DNA from 2 places in the Isoptericola aurantiacus genome. Region 2 is predicted to be linked to the other one. Evidence: predicted binding sites of a transcription regulator. Region 2 holds the regulator's gene; the other holds the start of a gene.
What was found. Region 2 encodes HspR, which represses chaperone genes until heat shock. Its sites were predicted from a motif close to AAGTTGAGTCNNNNNGACTCAACTT; they were not measured.

Region 1: clpB (ATP-dependent chaperone ClpB) is a predicted target of HspR. The motif match lies at 4,709-4,733, and genes of this name have one in related genera.

The regions. Positions count from the first base shown of each region.
Region 1 covers NZ_JBJBAE010000001.1:636,015-646,247, forward strand. Annotated here, with positions in the region: gene ACIQLL_RS02855 (septum formation family protein) at 1-376, shown strand, start outside; cyclic di-AMP (ydaO/yuaA leader) riboswitch at 697-840, shown strand; gene ACIQLL_RS02860 (C40 family peptidase) at 843-1,988, shown strand; gene clpB (ATP-dependent chaperone ClpB) at 2,052-4,661, opposite strand; gene ACIQLL_RS02870 (LppM family (lipo)protein) at 4,788-5,807, shown strand; gene ACIQLL_RS02875 (alpha/beta hydrolase) at 5,832-6,806, shown strand; gene ACIQLL_RS02880 (AlkA N-terminal domain-containing protein) at 6,874-8,478, shown strand; gene ACIQLL_RS02885 (methylated-DNA--[protein]-cysteine S-methyltransferase) at 8,475-8,984, shown strand; gene ACIQLL_RS02890 (hypothetical protein) at 9,030-10,157, opposite strand.
Region 2 covers NZ_JBJBAE010000005.1:238,275-248,507, reverse strand. Annotated here, with positions in the region: gene dnaK (molecular chaperone DnaK) at 138-2,027, shown strand; gene grpE (nucleotide exchange factor GrpE) at 2,024-2,680, shown strand; gene ACIQLL_RS14865 (DnaJ C-terminal domain-containing protein) at 2,800-3,807, shown strand; gene ACIQLL_RS14860 (heat shock protein transcriptional repressor HspR) at 3,832-4,290, shown strand; gene ACIQLL_RS14855 (DUF1540 domain-containing protein) at 4,435-4,743, shown strand; gene ACIQLL_RS14850 (nucleotidyl cyclase domain-containing protein) at 4,852-5,613, opposite strand; gene ACIQLL_RS14845 (sigma-70 family RNA polymerase sigma factor) at 5,803-9,855, shown strand; gene upp (uracil phosphoribosyltransferase) at 9,896-10,233, opposite strand, start outside.

The DNA of each region.
Region 1 (10,233 bases), on a different contig from region 2:
GCTGGCCGCGGACGTCACCGAACCGACCACCGCCAACGCGGTCCAGCTCGTGCTGGGTTCGTGCGTCGCCGAGGTGCCGCCCGACGCCGAGGTGGGGGTGGTGCAGGTGGTCCCGTGCACCTCCGAGCACTCGGCGCAGGTCGTGGGACGCACGGACTCCGCCCCGGACGAGGTCTGGCCCGGCGACGACGTCGTGGCCGCGCGCGCGGCACGGATCTGCACGCCGGACCTCCTGGGACCCCGGGCCGCGGGGGCGGGCGACGGCGTGGCGCTGGTCGTCTGGGCCCCCAGCGAGGCGTCCTGGGAGGCCGGCGACCGGACCGGGCTCTGCGTGGCGACCACCACAGCGCCGGCCACGGGTTCGCTGCTGGAGTGAGCCCGGTCACCCCGGTTGTGAAGGAAGCCGCGCGACCTGCACGGACGTCCCGCTCGGGCGCCTCGGTGCGCACGCTCCCATCGCACTTTCCGGGACACATCGGACAGCGTTTCCGGGCCTGATATCCGTGTTTCACCGGATATCACCGTGCAGTCGGACATCGTCTCGCCGACGAGATCCTCCACACCTCCTTCACCAGGAGGTCCGGGACTCGCCGTTATCTGATTGTGATCAGCCGTCGGGGCGCCGTTAACGTCGCTCCGTCGCCGGGAGACTCTCGGTGGCGGCCGGTCCGCAGCCGAGTGCTGCCGGCGGACCGGCGTCCTGATCAGCACCACGGCAGCAGCGGGAGAACCACTTTCGGGCGACACCATCGTCGTCCTCGGGGTTAAGCCGCCACCTGGCGGCGGGCCACTACTTCTCGGCCTCATCCGACAGCTCATCTCGCAGGCTCGAGAGGTACCCGATGCACTCCACCTCGATCGATCCTGCGCGCCCCGGCGCGGCAGTCGTCGCGAAAGCACCCTTCGTGCGCCGAGCGGTCGTCGCGATGACCCTCACCGGCGCGCTCGCCGGCGGCACCCTCGTCGCCGGTGCCGGCGCCGCCTCGGCGACGACCGACACAGCCACCACGACCACGACGGGCACGGTCGCCGCCGAGCAGACGCCGACGGTCCGCCTCGATCGGACCCGCAACAGTGCCCGCCAGGGCAAGGGCAGCACCAAGCCGAAGTTCACCGTCACCGTCCGCTCGGACGGCGCTGCGGTGAAGGGCAGAGCGGCCCTCTACATCCACGGCAGCAAGGTCGCCGCCAAGAAGCTCGGCGCCGACGGGACGACCAGCTTCCGGCCGCTGCTGAGGAACTACAAGCTCGGCCGGAACAAGGTCGTCGTCAAGGTCGCCCCGGCAGCCGTCACCGGGCTCGGCGACGTGACCAAGGTGCGCTTCGTCCAGCTCAAGGCCAAGGCAGCGCCGAACGTCGCCATTAAGCAGTCCCGCAAGTCCGGGACCAAGGGCAAGAGCGCGACCCGCCCCAAGTTCACCGTCAAGGCCGCCCGGTGGGGTGACCCCGTGCGCGGCCGGGTCGCGATCTCCGTCAAGGGCAAGCACGTCGCGACGAGGAAGCTCCACCACGGCAAGGCCACGTTCCGCCCCGGGTGGAACCACTACCGCGTCGGGAGGAACAAGGTCCGCGTCGCCGTCCTGCCGGCAGGCGGACAGGGTCTGCACAAGGTCGCCAAGGCCCGCTGGGTGAAGGCCAAGAAGAAGATCACCCGCGGGCAGAAGGTCGTTCGCGTCGCCAACCGCTACGTGGGCTACCGCTACACCTACGGCGGCACCTCGCCCAGCAGCGGGTTCGACTGCTCGGGCTTCACGTCCTATGTGTACAAGAAGGCGATCGGCAAGACACTGCCGCGCTCGTCCTCCGCGCAGCGGTCGGTCGGGCACCGCGTCGCCCGCAGCCACGCCAAGAAGGGCGACATCGTCTACACGCCCGGCCACGTGGCCATCTACGCCGGCAACGGTCGGGTCATCGAGGCGGCTCGCCCCGGCGTCGGCGTCGTCAAGCGCAGCATGTGGCAGGACAGCCCGACGTTCATCCGCGTCTGATCCGTCCCGCACCACCACGAGCGGCCCGCCCGTACCTGTCCGGTACGGGCGGGTCGCTCTCGTTCAGGAGAGCTCGAGCCCCTCGCCGCCGTCGGCGCGGTCGACGACGACCGTGCCGCCGTCGGGCACCTCCCCCGCCAGCAGCTTCCGGGCGAGCCGGTCGCCGATCTCGCGCTGCACGAGCCGCCGCAGCGGCCGCGCCCCGTAGGCGGGGTCGAATCCCTCGAGCGCCAACCACTCGCGTGCGGCGTCGGTGACGTCGAGCGTGATCCGTCGGTCGGCGAGCCGCCGTGCGAGCGCCTCGACCTGCAGGTCGACGATGCGTCCCAGCTCGGCGACGCTCAGCGCGTCGAACAGCACGACGTCGTCGAGCCGGTTGAGGAACTCCGGCTTGAAGGCGGCACGCACCGCCGTCATCACGCTCTCGCGCCGGGCCGCCTCGTCCAGCGTCGGGTCCACCAGGAACTGCGAACCCAGGTTCGAGGTCAGCACCAGGATGGTGTTGCGGAAGTCCACGGTGCGGCCCTGGCCGTCGGTGAGCCGGCCGTCGTCGAGCACCTGCAGCAGGATGTCGAAGACCTCGGGGTGGGCCTTCTCGACCTCGTCGAGCAGCACCACGGTGTAGGGCCGACGGCGGACCGCCTCGGTGAGCTGGCCGCCCTCCTCGTAGCCCACGTACCCCGGAGGAGCACCGACCAGCCGCGCCACCGAGTGCTTCTCGGAGTACTCGGACATGTCGATGCGCACCATGGCCCGCTCGTCGTCGAAGAGGAACTCCGCGAGCGACTTGGCGAGCTCGGTCTTGCCGACGCCGGTCGGTCCGAGGAACAGGAACGACCCGGTGGGCCGGTCGGGGTCGGCGACGCCGGCCCGCGAGCGCCGCACCGCGTCGGACACGGAGCGCACGGCGGCCTGCTGGCCGATGAGGCGGTGCCCGAGCATGTCCTCCATGCCGAGCAGCTTCTCGGTCTCGCCCTGCAGCATCCGGCCGGCGGGGATGCCGGTCCAGGCCGAGACGACCTCGGCCACCTCGTCCGCCCCGACCTTGTCGGCGATCATCGGTGCCTCCTGGGCGGTCTCCTCGGCGGCAGCCTCGGAGGCCTCGGCCTGCTCGGCCTCGACGAGCTCGCGCTCGACCGACGGGATCTCCCCGTACAGGAGCCGGGCGGCGGCCTCGAGGTCGCCCTCGCGCTGCAGGCGGTCGGCCTCGGTGCGCAGCTCGTCGATGCGGGCGCGCAGTTCACCGACGCGGTTGTGGCCGGCCTTCTCGGCCTCCCAGCGGGCCGTGAGCGCGGCGAGCTCCTCGCGGCGGTCGGCGAGGTCGGCGCGCAGCTTCTCGAGCCGCTCGCGCGCGGCGGCGTCCGCCGAACCCTCGGCGTCCTTGAGCACGACCTCCTCCATCTCGAGGCGTGTCACGGCACGCTGCAGCTCGTCGATCTCGACGGGTGAGGAGTCCATCTCCATGCGCAGCCGCGAGGCGGCCTCGTCGACGAGGTCGATGGCCTTGTCGGGGAGCTGGCGGCCGGTGATGTACCGGTCGGACAGCGCCGCGGCCGCCACGAGCGCGGAGTCGGCGATGGTCACCTTGTGGTGCGCCTCGTACCGCTCCTTGAGCCCGCGCAGGATCGCGACGGTGTCCTCCACGGACGGCTCGCCGACGAACACCTGCTGGAAGCGGCGCTCGAGGGCCGGGTCCTTCTCGATGTTCTCGCGGAACTCGTCGAGCGTCGTGGCGCCCACCATGCGCAGCTCGCCGCGGGCGAGCATGGGCTTGAGCATGTTGCCGGCGTCCATGGCGCCCTCGCTGCCCGCTCCGGCCCCGACGACGGTGTGCAGCTCGTCGATGAAGGTGATGACCTCGCCGTCGGAGGCGGTGATCTCCTCCAGGACGGCCTTGAGGCGCTCCTCGAACTCGCCGCGGTACTTGGCGCCGGCGACCATGCCGGCCAGGTCGAGGGCGACGAGCCGCTTGCCCTGCAGGGAGGTGGGCACGTCCCCGGCGACGATGCGCTGGGCGAGACCTTCGACGACGGCGGTCTTGCCGACGCCGGGCTCGCCGATGAGCACGGGGTTGTTCTTGGTGCGCCGGGACAGCACCTGCACGACGCGCCGGATCTCGGCGTCGCGGCCGATCACGGGGTCCAGGCGACCGTCGCGGGCCCGCTGGGTGAGGTCGCTGCCGTACTGCTCCAGCGCCTTGTAGGTGCCCTCGGGGTTCGGGCTGGCGACCCGGCCGTTCCCGCGGACGGCGGGCAGCGCGGAGCGGAGCGCGTCGGCGGTGGCGCCCGCGGCGGTCAGGGCCTGCGCGGCGGCGGACTGCCCGGCGGCGATCGCGATGAGCAGGTGCTCGGTGGAGACGTACTCGTCGCCGAGGGCTTCGGCCTCCTGGCCCGCGGCGGTCAGCACGGTCTGCATGGCGCGGGACGGCGTCGGCTGGGCGACGCCGCCACCGCTGGCCGCGGGCAGCGCCACGAGCGCGGCCCGCGTCTTCTGCCCGACCTGCTGGGGGTCGGCACCCACGGCCTCGAGCAGCCCGACGGCGACGCCCCCGGTCTGCTGCAGCAGCGCGGCCAGGAGGTGGACGGGTTCGAGCTGGGGGTTACCGGCCGCCGACGCCGACTGCACGGCGTCGCCGATGGCCTGCTGCGACATGGTCGTGAACTTGGTGTCCATGGATCCTCCGGGTCCGTCTGTGGGGTCTGACCGTGCCAACCTCGGCAAAGTTGAGTCTATTCCACTCAACTTCGGGCTGCCAGCCTGCGGGGTGCCAGGATCCGCGCGGTGGGTGATGCTGGTGGGGTGACCACCATCACGGACCTCCAGCCGCGGGCCCCGCAGCAGCCGGCCGACCGGCGGCACCGCCGGCCACGCGCCGTCGCTGCCGCGCTCGCGGCCCTCGTCGTGCTCGCGCTGGCGGGCTGCATGAAGATCGACATGGAGTTCACGCTGTCCGAGGAGGACACGGTCTCCGGGTCGATCGTCATGGCGATCTCGAACGACTTCGCCGACTCCGTCGGCATGGACCCGCAGGACCTGTGGGACTCGGCGAACCAGGGTGACGACTCGCTCACCGACGAGCTGCCCGAGGGATCGAGCGAGGAGCCGTACTCCGACGGCGAGTACACCGGCACGAGGATCACCTACGCCGACCAGCCGATCGAGTCGATGAGCACCGGCACCGACGAGCTCTCGATCACGCGCGAGGGGGACGAGTACGTCGTCCAGGGCGTCATGGACATGTCCGGGGCGGCGGAGGACGCCGAGGAGCTGGGCGACATGCCCGCCGACATGATGGAGGGCTTCGACATCCGCATCGCCGTGACCTTCCCCGGTGAGGTCGGCGAGACCAACGGCGAGGTCGACGGCACCACGGTGTCCTGGCACCCGCAGTTCGGTGAGAGCACCGAGATCCTCGCCCGGGGATCGGCCGTGGCCGGCGCCTCCGCGGGAGGGTCCGAGGACACCGACGAGGCCGCACCCGGCCAGGACGAGGCGACCGGCGGGAGCGCGGACGGCGACGACACCTCGGCCACCGACACGGCCGAGGTGTCCGACGAGTCAGGTTTTCCCTGGTGGATGGTCGGCCTGGTCCTCGGCCTGGCGATCCTCGGCGGCATCGTCGCGCTCGTGGTGCGCAACAACCGCGACCCGCGCCCGCCGTCGTCGGACCCGCAGGACGTGTTCGGACCGGGCGCACCCCGGGCGGACTACGGCCAGCCGCAGTCGCCCGCACCGCCGGTGATCCCGCCCCAGCAAGGACCTGCCGACCCGTACCGGCCGCCCGCCGACCCGAACAGCACCCCGCACGAACCGCGCTGACGTCCGGGTCGGTAGCCTCCCACCATGACGCAGCAGGACGCCGGCACCGACGCCGCGCCGAGCACCCCCTGGCACGACGACCTCCTCGGCCCGGGCTTCGAGGCCCGCACCCTCGACCTGCCCGACGGCGCGGAGGCCACCCTGGTGCGCCTCGCGCCGTCCGTCGCTCCGGGCGGTGAACCCGCACGGGTCGCGGTCCTGGCCGTCCACGGGTTTGTGGACTACTTCTTCCACCCGCACGTGGCGCACACGCTGGCCGACGCCGGGTACGCCTCCTACGCCGTCGACCTGCGTGGGCACGGACGCTCGTGGGACGCCCACGTCGCCGCGGACCGTGACCCGAACCAGGTGCCCGACATCTCCGTCTACGCCCAGGACCTCGACGTGGCGGCCGCGACGATCCGTGCCGCGGGCCACGAGCGCCTCGTCGTCCTGGGCCACTCCACGGGCGGCCTCGTCGCTCCCCTGTGGGCCGCGGGCCGCCCGGGGCGGGCCGACGCCCTGGTCCTCAACAGCCCGTGGTTCCGGCTCAACGAGCCCCGCCTCACGCGCTGGGCGGCGACCGCGCTGGTGGAGGCCGTCGCGCCCGTGGCCCCTCGCGCCGTCGTGAGCCACCTCGGCCCCGACTACGCGGCGGCCCTGCACGCCGACCACGGCGGGGAGTGGCAGTTCGACCCCGCGTGGAAGTGGCACACGCCGTTCGCGGTCCACGCCGCGTGGCTGCGCTCGGTCCTGCGGTCGCAACGTCGGCTGGCCCGCGGGTTGGACCTCGAGGTACCGGTGCTGGTGCTCGCCTCGGACCGGTCCAGCCGCGACGAGCACCTGGCCACGGACAGCGTGCTCGACGTGGCGGACATCCGCGCGCTGGCTCCGCGGCTCGGTGACGACGTCAGCTTCGTCACGATCCGCGGGGGCGTGCACGACCTGGCGCTGTCCCCCGCCGCCGCGCGCGCCGAGTACCTGCGGGCCGTGACGGACTGGCTGGGTGCGAGCGTCTGACGCCGCCCGCACCGCCGTGTCCGATTCCCGCTAGGCGCCGCTCGCCGCACGGTCCAGGATGGGTGGCATGACCACGACCGCCCCGATCGCCACGGAGCCCCGGCGCGCGCGGCGCCCGGCGCCCGTGCGACCCGGCCCGGCCGACGCCGCGTTCACCGAGCGCTACCGCGCCATCGCCGCCCGGGACACCCGGTTCGACGGCCAGTTCGTCACGGCCGTGCGCAGCACCGGCATCTACTGCCGCCCGTCCTGCCCCGCCCGCACCCCGAAGCCCGAGAACGTCACGTTCTTCCTGACCGGTGCCGCCGCCCACGACGCCGGGTACCGGGCGTGCAAGCGCTGCCTGCCGGAGGCCACGCCCGGGACCCCCGCGTGGGACCTGCGCGGTGACGTCACCGGCCGCGCGATGCGCCTCGTCACCGACGGCGTCGTGGACCGCGAGGGCGTCGACGGGCTCGCCCGTCGTCTCGGGTACAGCCCGCGTCACCTGCACCGGCTGCTCCGCGACGAGCTCGGTGCCGGTCCCCTGGCCCTGGCCCGCGCGCACCGGGCCCAGACGGCCCGCACCCTGCTGACCGGGACCGACCTGTCGGTGGCCGACGTCGCGTTCGCCGCCGGGTTCGGCAGCATCCGCCAGCTCAACGACACCGTGCGCGCCGTCTTCGCCACCACCCCGACGGAGCTGCGGTCCCGGCGTCAGGGCGGCTCCCGCGACGGTGCTCACCGGGTCGCCGGCGGCTCCACGGTCCGGCCGTCGGGGGTGCCGCACGGTGACGGTGCCGGCCCGACGCCGGAGGGGCCCGTGCGCCTCGACGTCACGCTGCCGGTGCGCGAACCGTTCGACGCGCGCGGCACCGTGGCGTTCCTCGCGGCCCGCGCCGTCGAGGGGGTGGAGACCGCGAACCTGCGGGACCCCGACGTCGTGCGATATGCGCGCACCCTCCGCCTGCCCCACGGCCCCGGCGCCGTCGAGCTGCGCGCCGGTGCCGGCGTCGGGCCCGGTCGGGTGGCCCTGCACCTGGAGCTCGCCGCGCTGCAGGACGTCGCCACCGCCGTCGCGCGCGTGCGGCGGCTGCTGGACCTCGACGCGGACCCCGTCGCCGTCGACGAGACGCTCGGCACCGACCCTGTGCTCGGCCCTCTCGTCAGGGCCACCCCCGGGCTGCGCATGCCCGGCACCGTGGACCCCCACGAGCTCGTGACGCGGGCGATCGTCGGCCAGCAGATCGCCGTCGCCGCGGCACGCACCCACCTGTCCCGCCTGACAGCGAGCGCCGGTGAGCCGTACACCGGCGGCATCGTCGGCCTGAGCCGGCTCTTCCCCACGGCGGACCGGACCGCCGACGCCGCACCCACGGTGCGGCTGCCGTCCCGGCAGCGGGCCGCGCTCGGCGCGGTCGCACGAGCCCTGGCCGACGGCGACCTCCTGGTCGACGTGGCCCAGGACGCGGAGGCACTGAGCGCCGCCCTGACGGCCTTCCGCGGCATCGGCCCGTGGACCGCCGCGTACGTGCGGATGCGCGTCCTGGGCGACCCCGACGTCTGGCTGCCCGGCGACGCCGCGCTGCGCCCCTGCACCCCCGACGACGCCGCAGCCTGGGCGCCCTGGCGGTCCTACGCCGTCGGGCACCTGTGGCGTCGCACCACCCGCACCGAGAGGACCGCACCATGAGCTCCGCCGTCACGATTGACACCCCGGACGGACCGTTCACGATCGTCGCCGAGGACGGCGTGGTGCTCGCCTCCGGGTGGACCGACGACGTCGCCGGGCTGGTCGCGCTGGTCCACCCCGACCTGCGGCCGGCCGGCCCGGTACCCGCGGTGGAGCCCGACGACGAGGACGTGGCCGGGCCCGTGCGGGCGGTGCGCGCCTACTACGCGGGCGAGGTGTCCGCCGTCGGGCAGGTCCCCGTGCGCCAGCGGTCCGGCCCGTTCCGGGAGCATGCCTGGCAGGTGCTGCGCGACGTCGCCCCCGGCGACCCGGTCACGTACGCCGAGTACGCCGACCGGGCGGGCCGGCCGGCCGCCGTCCGCGCCGCCGCCGGGGCGTGCGCCCGCAACGCGGCGGCGCTGTTCGTGCCGTGCCACCGGGTGCTGCGCAGCGACGGCACGCTGGGCGGCTTCCGCTACGGGATCGAGGTCAAGGCGTCCCTGCTGGACCGGGAGCGCGCGGCCTGAGCGTGCCGGTCGGCGTCGGGCCCGGCACCGGGCCCGACGCCGGACTCAGCGCAGGTCTTCCGGGGCGAGCAGGAACTCGGCCTCGTCGGCGATCTCACCGCCCACGGCCGCGTGGATCGCCGCCGCCGCGCGACCCACCAGGTCGGCGGCCCGCTTGCGCGCCACCACCAGGGCCGGCTGGGGGAACTCCCGCTGCGCCTCGTGCTGGTCCGGCGGGTCCCAGACGACCCGGTAGCAGATCGCTCCGCCGGCGGCCCAGGGCAGCTCCTTGACCAGCAGCGGCAGCACCTCGTCGCCGTTGACCTCGACCGTCACGTAGCCGTCGTGGCCGAGGTCGATCGTCAGCCCGTAGCCGTCCAGCACGACCGGCGCCTGCAGCGCCGCGATGTCGTAGTCGTCGGCGCGGGCGTGCAGCTCGCGCCGCAGCGCGGGATCCATCGTCTCGCCGGGGTAGAGCGGCTTCTCCGCGATGCCCTCCGGCGGCCCCTGGTAGTCGGCGCCCTGCGTGGCCAGCACGACGCGCGGGTGCACCCCCTGCAGCACGCGGTGGGCCGCCTGCGGGTCGAGCCAGACGTCGGACCAGACGGTCAGGTCGACGGCGGCACCCGGGTCGGGGCTCAGCACGACGCCGGCCCCCGCCCCGCGGCGCTCCGCCTCCGCCGGGTCCCACAGACCGGCGACGTCGAACCGGGCCGACCCGCCGAGGCGACGGGCCGCGGCGATCAGCCACCGCACGACCCGCTCCTCCTCCCGGTTCGGCAGCCCGCCCGGGAAGGACCGTGCCAGGCCGTCGCGGTCCCCGCCGTCGGGCGGCGGCGGGTCCGGCCAGCGCTCCCGCGGCGTGACGACGTCGAACACCATCGCCGTGCCAGACGGGAGACCGAGGTCGAACCCGTCCCCGGCCGGCGCGTACGGGCCGTGGACATGGCTGTGCCGCGTCAGCCGCAGCACGCCGGGCTCCCCCGGGCCGGCGATCCGACCTGCGGGCAGGTCCGCACCGGGCAGGTCCGTCGGGACGACGTCCCATCGGGTCCCGCCGAACCGGGACAGGGCCAGCACCTCCACCTCGTCGACGACGACGTCGTCCGGGACGGCGAGCAGGTGGCGCGCCTGGTGCCCCTTCGTGGTGGCGCGCGGCAGCCGTGGCAGGCGCGGGGGCGTGGTCTGGGCCATCTGGCGCAGCTCCTTCCGGGTCCGTGGCGCGGCAGGAGGGGACCCCGTGCCGTCGCGGCGGGACCGAGCGTACCGA
Region 2 (10,233 bases):
GACCTGCGGGAACAGATGCCCTGCGCGTGGTGTTGAGCCATGCAGACTCAACTTTGAACCGTCCCGGTTGGACACCTGGCGCCGGACGTCTTAAGTTGAGTGCAGACGACTCAACCCCCAACGTGAAGGAGACCGTCATGGCTCGAGCAGTCGGCATCGACCTCGGTACCACCAACTCGGTGGTCACCGTCCTGGAGGGCGGCGAGCCCACCGTCATCGCGAACGCCGAGGGCGCTCGCACCACCCCGTCCGTGGTCGCGTTCTCCAAGACCGGCGAGGTCCTCGTCGGTGAGGTCGCCAAGCGGCAGGCCGTCACCAACGTCGACCGCACCATCTCCTCCGTCAAGCGCCACATGGGCACCGACTGGTCGCAGGAGATCGACGACAAGAAGTACTCGGCGCAGGAGATCAGCGCCCGCATCCTCGGCAAGCTCAAGCGCGACGCCGAGGAGTACCTGGGCGAGCCCGTCACCGACGCGGTCATCACCGTCCCGGCCTACTTCAACGACGCCGAGCGTCAGGCCACGAAGGACGCCGGGCAGATCGCCGGCCTCAACGTGCAGCGCATCGTCAACGAGCCCACCGCGGCCGCCCTGGCCTACGGGCTCGACCGCGGCAAGGAGGACGAGCTCATCCTCGTCTTCGACCTCGGCGGCGGCACGTTCGACGTCTCCCTGCTCGAGGTGGGCAAGGACGAGGACGACTTCTCCACGATCCAGGTCCGCGCGACCTCCGGTGACAACCGCCTCGGTGGCGACGACTGGGACCAGCGGATCGTCGAGCACCTCATCAAGCAGGTGAAGAACACCGAGGGCGTCGACCTGTCCAAGGACAAGATCGCCCTGCAGCGTCTGCGCGAGGCGGCCGAGCAGGCCAAGAAGGAGCTCTCGAGCGCGACGAGCACCAACATCTCGATGCAGTACCTGTCCATGAGCGAGAACGGCCCCGTCCACCTGGACGAGAAGCTCACCCGGGCGCAGTTCCAGCAGATGACGCAGGACCTCATCGACCGGACCAAGCAGCCGTTCCACGCGGTCATCCGCGACGCCGGCGTGTCCGTGTCGGACATCGACCACGTCGTGCTGGTCGGCGGGTCCACCCGCATGCCGGCCGTGGCCGACGTCGTGCGCGAGCTGACCGGTGGCAAGGAGCCCAACAAGGGCGTCAACCCGGACGAGGTCGTCGCCGTCGGCGCGGCCCTGCAGGCCGGCGTCATCGGCGGTGAGCGCAAGGACGTGCTGCTCATCGACGTCACCCCGCTGTCCCTCGGCATCGAGACCAAGGGTGGCGTGATGACCAAGCTCATCGAGCGCAACACGGCCATCCCGACCAAGCGCAGCGAGATCTTCTCGACGGCCGAGGACAACCAGCCGTCGGTGGCGATCCAGGTCTTCCAGGGCGAGCGCGAGTTCACCCGGGACAACAAGCCGCTGGGCACCTTCGAGCTCACCGGCATCGCCCCCGCCCCCCGCGGCGTCCCGCAGGTCGAGGTCACCTTCGACATCGACGCCAACGGCATCGTGCACGTGTCCGCCAAGGACCGCGGCACCGGGACCGAGCAGTCGATGAAGATCACCGGCGGCTCCGCCCTGCCGCAGGAGGACATCGACCGCATGGTCAAGGAGGCCGAGGAGCACGCCGAGGAGGACAAGAAGCGCCGCGAGGACGCCGAGACGCGCAACCAGGCCGAGTCGTTCGCCTACGCGATGGACAAGCAGATCGCGGACAACCGCGACAAGCTGCCGGCCGACGTCGTCTCCGAGGTCGAGGCGGACGTGGCCGCGGTGAAGACCGCCCTGGAGGGTGAGGACACCGAGGCCGTCAAGTCCGCCTACGAGAAGCTCGGCACGTCCTCGCAGAAGATCGGCGAGGCGCTCTACTCGGCCGAGCAGGCCGCGGGCGCGGACGCCGGCGCCGAGGGTGCGACCCCCGGTGCGGGCGACGACACCACGTCGACCGACAGCGACGAGGACGTCGTCGACGCCGAGATCGTGGACGACGAGGACGACAAGAAGGACTCCCAGTGACGTCTGACGACACGCAGGGCGCCCCCGAGCCGCAGGACGGCGGCTCGGGGGACACCCCCTTCCACTTCACGGACAAGCGCAAGGTCGACCCGACCACGGGCCACAAGCGCGAGACGCCCGACGGCGGCACCCCGGCCGAGGGCGGCGCCACGGCGTCGTCGGACGCGGGCGACCCGCTCGAGGCGCTCGACTTCGACCCGGCGGGGGAGGCCGCGGAGGACTCCGAGCTGCTGGCGGCCAAGGCCCAGGCGGCGGAGAACCTCGACGCGCTCCAGCGGGAGCGGGCGAGCTTCACCAACTACCGCAACCGTGCGCTGCGCGACCAGGAGGCCGCGCGGACGCAGGGCACGCAGGACGTGCTGGCGGCGCTGCTGCCGGTGCTGGACGACATCGAGCGTGCCAAGCAGCACGCCGAGCTGTCCGGTCCGATGGCGGCCATCGCGGAGAAGCTCGACGCCTCGCTGGCCAAGTTCGGCGTCGAGCGGTTCGGCGCCGTGGGCGAGGAGTTCGACCCCACCGTGCACGAGGCGCTCATGCACAACACGGACGCGGCGGTGGAGTCCACCACGGTGAACCTGGTGGTCGAGCCGGGGTACCGCATCGGCGAGAAGGTGGTCCGGGCCGCCCGCGTGGGCGTCGTCGGACCGGAGTGAACGCTCGCCTCTGAGCAACCGCCCGCGAGATCGACCTACCCGGATCGAGATCGACGTACCGTACGTCGATCTGAGTACGGGTACGTCGATCTCGCGGGCACCGCAGAGAAAGGAACGTCGTGACCGGCCAGGACTGGATCGAGAAGGACTTCTACGCCGCGCTCGGCGTTCCCAAGGACGCCGACCAGGCGGACATCAAGAAGGCGTACCGCAAGCTGGCCCGCCAGTACCACCCCGACCAGAACCCGGGGAACGCCGCCGCCGAGTCGCGGTTCAAGGAGATCGGCGAGGCCTACGCGGTGCTCTCCGACGCCGAGCAGAAGCAGCAGTACGACGCGCTGCGCTCGATGGCGGGCGGTGGCGCCCGGTTCGCCGGGGGCCCGGGCGGCGGTGGCCCGGCGGGCTTCGAGGACGTGTTCGGCTCGATGTTCGGCGGCGGCACCGGTCGCGCCGGTGGCCCGGGCGGCCCGCGGGTGCAGTACCAGCAGGCCGGTGGCGCGGGCTTCGAGGACATCCTGGGCTCGATGTTCGGCATGGGCGGCGGCGGGCGCCAGGCAGGGTTCGGCGGCCCCCAGCGCCAGAAGGGTGCCGACGTCGAGACCAAGGCCACGCTCCCGTTCCGTGCCGCGGTCGAGGGCACCACGGTCGAGCTCACCGTGGACGGCCGGTCGATGACGGCCCGCATCCCCGCGGGCGTGCACGACGGGCAGAAGATCCGCCTGCGCGGCAAGGGCCGCCCCGGGATGAACGGCGGCCCGGCGGGCGACCTGTTCATCGCGATCCACGTCGAACCGCACCCGGTCTTCTCGATCGACGGACTCAACCTGCGCATGACCCTTCCGGTGACCTTCACGGAGGCGACGCTCGGCACCACGGTCGAGGTGCCCACGCTCACGGGTGACCCGGTCCGTCTCAAGATCCCGTCGGGGACGCCGTCGGGCAGGGTGCTGCGGGTGAAGGGTCGCGGTGTCACCACGGCGAAGCGTGCGGGCGACCTGCTGGTGACCGTCCAGGTGGTGGTCCCGCAGAAGCTCAGCCGCGCGGCGAAGAAGGCGCTCGAGGAGTTCGCCGAGCAGGCCGGCAGCGACGACGTCCGGGCCGAGCTGGCCGCACGTGCCGCGCAGTAGCCTCGAGCCACCAGGGAGGTCGAGATGGTCACGGACGACGCACCCGTGCTGACCGTGTCGCAGGCTGCCCAGCTGTCGGGGATGCATCCCCAGACGCTGCGGCAGTACGACCGGCTCGGACTCGTCACGCCCCGCCGCACCCGCGGTCGCGGGCGGCGCTACTCGCGACGCGACGTCGCCCGCCTGCTGGAGGTGCAGCGGCTCGCGCAGGACGAGGGGATCAACCTCGCCGGTGTGAAGCGCATCCTCGACCTCGAGCAGCACGTCGCGGTCCTGGAGGACCGGCTGGCGCGCATGACCCATCTGGTCGCGGAACGGGAACGTGCCGACGGCCGCGTCTTCGCCGCCGGCACGGGCGGAGACGTCGTCGCCGTGCCCCTCGGCAGGCGCGTCCGACGCTCCGAGCTGCGGCTCGACGTCGAGATGCCGTCCGAGCGCGGCGGTGCGCTCGTGCTGTGGCGCCCGTCCCCGTCGCGGGACTGAATTACAGAATGGCCCTCTTTCCTAATTGAATTCCACTGCGGTAAGGCTTTCCTTATCCTGTGAAGATTGTGGTCGTCATCCTGTGCGGAATGGAATTCGCGCCTATGATCGGTGAATCGGAAGGCCGATCCCGAGGAGCGAACCATGACGTCCGTGCTGGAGATGCCCGAGGTCACCGACTGTTCGGTGACCGGCTGCGGCTACAACCACGACCACGACTGCCACGCCGGGGCGGTCACGATCGGCGGCGTGCCCGGCGACGCCGCCTGCGCCACGTTCATCCCGCTCGGCAGCAAGGGCGGCCTCGACAAGGTCGTCGCGCACGTCGGCGCCTGCCAGCGCATGGACTGCGTCCACAACAAGGACCTGGAGTGCACCGCCGCCGCGATCCGCGTCGGCAACGGCCCCCAGGACCAGTCCCACGCCGACTGCCTCACGTTCACCGAGGCCTGACGCACCGGTCCACCCACGACACGGCCGCCCGGCTCTGCCCCTTCCCGCACGCGGGAGGAGGACCGAGCCGGGCGGCCGTGTGCGTGGTAGCCCGATGTGCGGGCCGGCTCAGCGCCGCAGGTGCTGCAGCAGGTCGACGGCGGCGTCGTACCCGGCGGGCAGGCGCTCCATCCAGACGCGCACCGGGCGCCGCATCGTGGCCTCCACCCCGAGCACCTCGGCGTTGCGCTCGACGATGCGCCGCACCGTCTGGGACAGCCGGGCGAGCTCGGGCGTGCGTTCGCAGAGCACCGCGAAGACGCCGTCCGCCAGGGCGGCCATGGGGTGCCCGTCCCCGAAGACCTGGTCGAGCGTGCGGCCGACCGACGCCGACCGGGCCATCCGCTGCCACGCGTCGAGATCGTCCACGGCCACGTCGATGACGACCAGGCAGTGGGTCTCGGCCACGCTCAGACCGCTGCGCTCGGCGCGTCCGTAGCTCTCCCGCAGGCGCTCGCCGAGGTAGTCGACGGTGGGCAGACCGGTCGCGGGGTCGCGGACCCCGCTGAGGGCGGGCTGACGCTCACGGCCCTGGACCCAGCCGAGCGCGGTGCCGCGCACGACGTCGGCGTCCACCGGTGCGCCGACGGCGCGGTAGAGGCAGATCACGTCCTCGAGCGTCTCGTCCAGGCCGATGCCGGCACTGCTGCGGGCGCAGCCGAGCCGGTGTGCGGGTGCCTCGGGGGAGCGGCCGTCGTCGATCGCTTCGACGACGGCGTCGACCGCGGGGTGGTACCAGTCACCCGGGCGCAGCCACACCTCGGAGAGGCTGGCGTGCCGCCAGCGCTCGCGGGTGTCGGCGGCATGTGTGCCGCCGGTAGGCAGAATCATGCTGATGGGAACCCTTCGACACCCCATCATGACGCAGAAACCGCGATGACGAGTGGGTGAAACGGACATCGACAGGTTTCACCCGCTGTTTTCCGCGCGGGAGGTCGCCGGCCCGGTAGAGTTGCGCCGACCCGTGTCATCTGCTGAGGAGCCGGACACGGGTTCGGTGATGGACGGAACGAGGCGGGCGTGACCGACGTCTACGTGGGATCGGACGGGACAGCTCCCAGCGACGGCGAGCTGATCCTTGAGGTGCGCGGGGGCAGCCTGGAGGCGTACGGCGCCCTCTACGAGCGCCACGCCGCCGCAGCCCGTGCCCTGGCCCGCCAGTACGTGCGCTCGGACTCCGACGCCGACGACATCGTCTCGGACGCCTTCCAGCGCGTCCTCGGCACCCTGCAGCAGGGCAGCGGACCCGACACGCACTTCCGGGCCTATCTCTTCACCGTCGTCCGGCGGCTGGCCGCCGATCTCGCCCGGGGAGCCCGACGGACGCGCCCCACCGACGACGACGGAACCTTCGAGCAGGCGCTGGGTGCCTCCGCGTCGCCCGAGGACCCGGCGCTCCAAGGGTTCGAGCACTCGGTGGTCGCCCGCGCCTACGAGGGGCTGCCCGAGCGCTGGCAGGCCGTCCTCTGGTACACCGAGGTCGAGGGCATGGCACCGGGCGAGGTGGCGCCCATCCTCGGCCTGACGCCGAACGGGGTGTCGGCCCTGGCCTACCGTGCCCGCGAGGGGCTGCGCGTCGGATACCTCCAGTCCCACCTCACGTCCGAGCCGGCCGACTCCTGCCGGGTGGTCAACCCGCTGCTCGGGGGCTACGTGCGCGGCAGCCTCGCCCGGCGCGAGGTCGTGAAGATCGAGGCACACCTGGGCGACTGCGGCGACTGCCGCATCCTGGTGCTGGAGCTCAGCGACGTGGCGCACGGCATGCGTGTCGTCATCGCGCCCCTCGTGGTCGGTGCCGCGGGCCTGGCCCTGCTCGGCGCGCTGCCGCTCGGGGCGATCACGAGCGGCGCCGGAGCACTCGGCGCGGCACTCGGCGCGGGTGCCGGTGCGGGCGTCGGCGCGACCGGTGGCGCCGCGGTCGGTGCCGGGACCGGCTTCACGGCGGGTGCGGCGTCCGGCGGCGGAGCGGCGGTCGGCAGCGCCGGAGCGGCCACCGGCACCGCTGCGACGGCCGGAACCGCCGGCACTGCGGCCGCCGGCACCGCTGCGACGGCCGGAACCGCTGGCACTGCGGCCGCCGGGACCGCCGCGACCGCGGGGACCGCCGCGACGGCCGGGACCGCCGCGACGACCGCCACGGCGGCGACCGCTGCCACCGCGACGACCGCCACCGCCGCCACCACGGCCACGACGGCCGCCGTGGCGACGGGCGCCGCCGGCGTGACCGGGGCCACCGTCGCCGCCTCCACGGGTGCTGTCGCCGTCGCGACCGTCGGCGTCGTCTCGGTGCTCGGCGTCTTCGGGACGAACGACACCCCCGAGGCGCCCGACCCCCCGATCGCGATCGCCGCCTCACCATGGCCGACGGAGGACGAGGTCACCGCGGTCGACGTCCGGCCGAGCCCCGAGCCCAGCGCCGACCCGACCGACCCGACGACCGTCCCGCCGCTGGTCGACCCCGGTCTCGACGAGGTCGTGCTGCCCGACCCGGCCGTGGTCGGCGTCTCCGTCGTGGACCCCGCCGAGGTCCTGACACCGCGCACCACGGAGTACCTGACGTTCGCGATCGACAACTCGGGGGAGACGGAGGCCGACAACGCCACCGTGCAGCTGACGTTGCCGCCGGGGATGGGGCACGTGGCGTCGACGTCGTCCGTCGGTGCCGCCGTCGCCGCCGACGCCTCCGCCGGCGCGGCGGACTCCGACTCCGACCCCGGCACGGCCGTCGGTCCCCCGGCGCTGGACGTGCGGACGCTCCCGTGCACGGAGACCTCCGAGCCCCAGCAGGTCCGGTGCGTCGTCGGCACGCTGGCGCCGGGAGCGACGAGGACCGTCTCGATCCCGGTCACGATCCGCGACGGCGGCACCTACACCGTGTCGGCGCAGACCTGGGCGGACGGCGTGGAGCCGCGCAGCGTCCCGCTCCCGCAGGCGCAGGTCGCCTACTACGGGGCCGAGCTCACGGCGCGGACGGACGCCGTCGCCACCGTCGGCAACCCCGGCCAGGCGGGAGTCCCGTTCACGGTGCGCAACACCGGGGACCGCACGGCCGCCGGCTGGCAGGTCTCGGTCCGGGTGCCCGCGGGCCTCGACCCGCGCACGGTGTCCGGTGACCTCGAGTGCGTCAGAGCGGGCGCCGAGAGCCCGGACACGTGGCGGTGCACCGGCCCCGACCTGCTCCCGGGTGCGGAGGTCTCCGCCGACGCCTCGGTCGTCGCGGACGGCACCACCGCCAAGGGGTCGTACGCGGTGCAGGTCGTGCCCGCCGTCGGCGACGACGGGCGTGCGGTCAGCTCGTCCACGTCGCTCGCCGTCCCGCAGGGGTGGGAGGGCGCCTTCTCCGGCGCGGGAGCGATCACGAGCTCGTGCCTGGCCAGCGGCGGCATCGACGTGGCGGACACCGTCGTCCAGGGGACCTACACCAACCGGACCGGCCGGACCGTCGTCGTCGACCTGGCCGCGGCCGGCAGCAAGGCCTCGAGCGAGCAGTCGCTCGCGCCGGGGCAGAGCGCGACGCTGACGCTGCACGACGGGCTGCGCGTCCCGGCGGGCAGCGCCACCTGGACGCTGGCGACCACGGTCGCCGGTTCCACCTACACGCGCGACGTCACGGGCGGGTCGTTCGGCGCCAAGGACTGCTACGACCCCTCCTGGAGCGTGAGCTCGTCCGCCGACGTCGTCAACGACGGCTCCCGTGTCCGGATCGACGCCACGATCACCAACACCTCCGACGAGCCGATGCAGGCCGGGATGACGGCGGACGGCAAGAAGGCGGAGGCGGTCCGGCTGGGCGTCGGCGAGACCCGGACGCTGAGCGTCGCCACCGGGTCGGCCACCGTGGCGGGCGGAGACGTGACCTTCGACCTGTACCGCTCGGTGACGGACCGCGACGGCGACCTCCCGACCTCCGGCATCGTCCCCGCCACGCCCCGCACCGCCTCGTACCCCGGCGCGACGATCGCTCCTGCCGCCGGCCTGGCCGAGCCGGCGGGAGCCTGCACCTACGACCCGGCCACGGAGACCTCGAGCCGCACCGCCACGGTGCTGCTCGACAACCGCGGCTCGTCGCTGCCCGTGACGTTCACCGTGGACGTCGGCGGCCGGACCCAACAGGTGACGCTGGCCGCCGGGGCGTCCGCCACCCGTGAGGTCGTCGTGCCGTGGGGCACCAAGAACGTCGTGGTCACCACGGACGGCGGCCGCTCGCTCACGACGCTCGACGTCGCCGTCGACTCCTGCGCGACACCCCCCACCTGGCCGGGCGGGGCGAAGGTCTCCGCCGCCCCGCAGTGCGACGGCGGCGACGCCTCGCTCGTCGTCGACGTCACCAACGGCTCGCGCGCCACGTGGCGCGCGGCGCTCCTGGACGACGGCACCGGTTCCGACGTCCGGACGCTGAGCAGCGGCGCCTCCGCGCGGTGGAGGGTCGACGCCGGATCCTGGCAGATGAGCGGCGGGTCGGTGACCGTGCAGCTCACCCGCACCATCGAGGGCACCGCCTACACCGTCGAGCGCACGGTGGACCACGAGGGCATCCGCTGCGTCGTCAAGGACCCGGACGCCCGGCTTGACCTGACCGACATCACGATGGACCGGCACGGGGACTACGCGACGTCGTGGCGCAACGTGTCCGTCGTGCTCGACAACCGCGGTTCCACCGTGGACGTCTCGTTCCACGTCGTCGGCCCCCAGGGCGTCGACGAGACGGTGACGGTGCCCGCAGGCAAGACCCGCGTCAGCAAGGAGCGTCGGGTCGACGGACGCCAGGGTGGCACCTGGACGGTGACCGCCGGGAGCTGGTCGACCACCCTCGACGTCGACACCTTCACCGCCGCCGAGGCCGGCTGGTGCGCCGACCGCATCGCGTGGGGGACGAAGTACGCCGAGGGTGACGTGCGCTCGTGGAACGGCAACGCGTACCGCTACCTCGGCTGGGACGGCTCCCTGCCCGAGGGCTGGAAGCAGCACGGCAAGTCGTCCGAGCACCGCTGGTACGAGTCCGAGAAGTGGCGCGGGGTCTGGATGGGCCAGTGGCAGCAGTGGGAGAAGATCGGGCTCTGCGAGTACCGCTGAGCACGGCGGGACGGGCGGGCGCGAGCGCCCACGGGCCGGGTCAGACGATGCCGTAGAGGCGGTCCCCGGCGTCTCCGAGCCCCGGCACGATGTACTTCTTGTCGTTGAGCCGTTCGTCGACGGCGGCGACGACGACCTGCACGTCCACCCGGTCTCCGACAGCCTCCTGCACCACCTGCAGCCCCTCGGGGGCGGCCAGCAGGCACACGGCGGTGACGTCCCGCGCTCCGCGCTCGAGCACGTAGTCGATGGCGGCGACGAGGGTGCCGCCGGTGGCGAGCATGGGGTCGAGGAGGAACACCTGGCGCCCGGTGAGGTCGTCGGGGAGCCGGTTGGCGTAGGTGACCGCCTCGAAGGTCTCCTCGTCCCGCTGCAGGC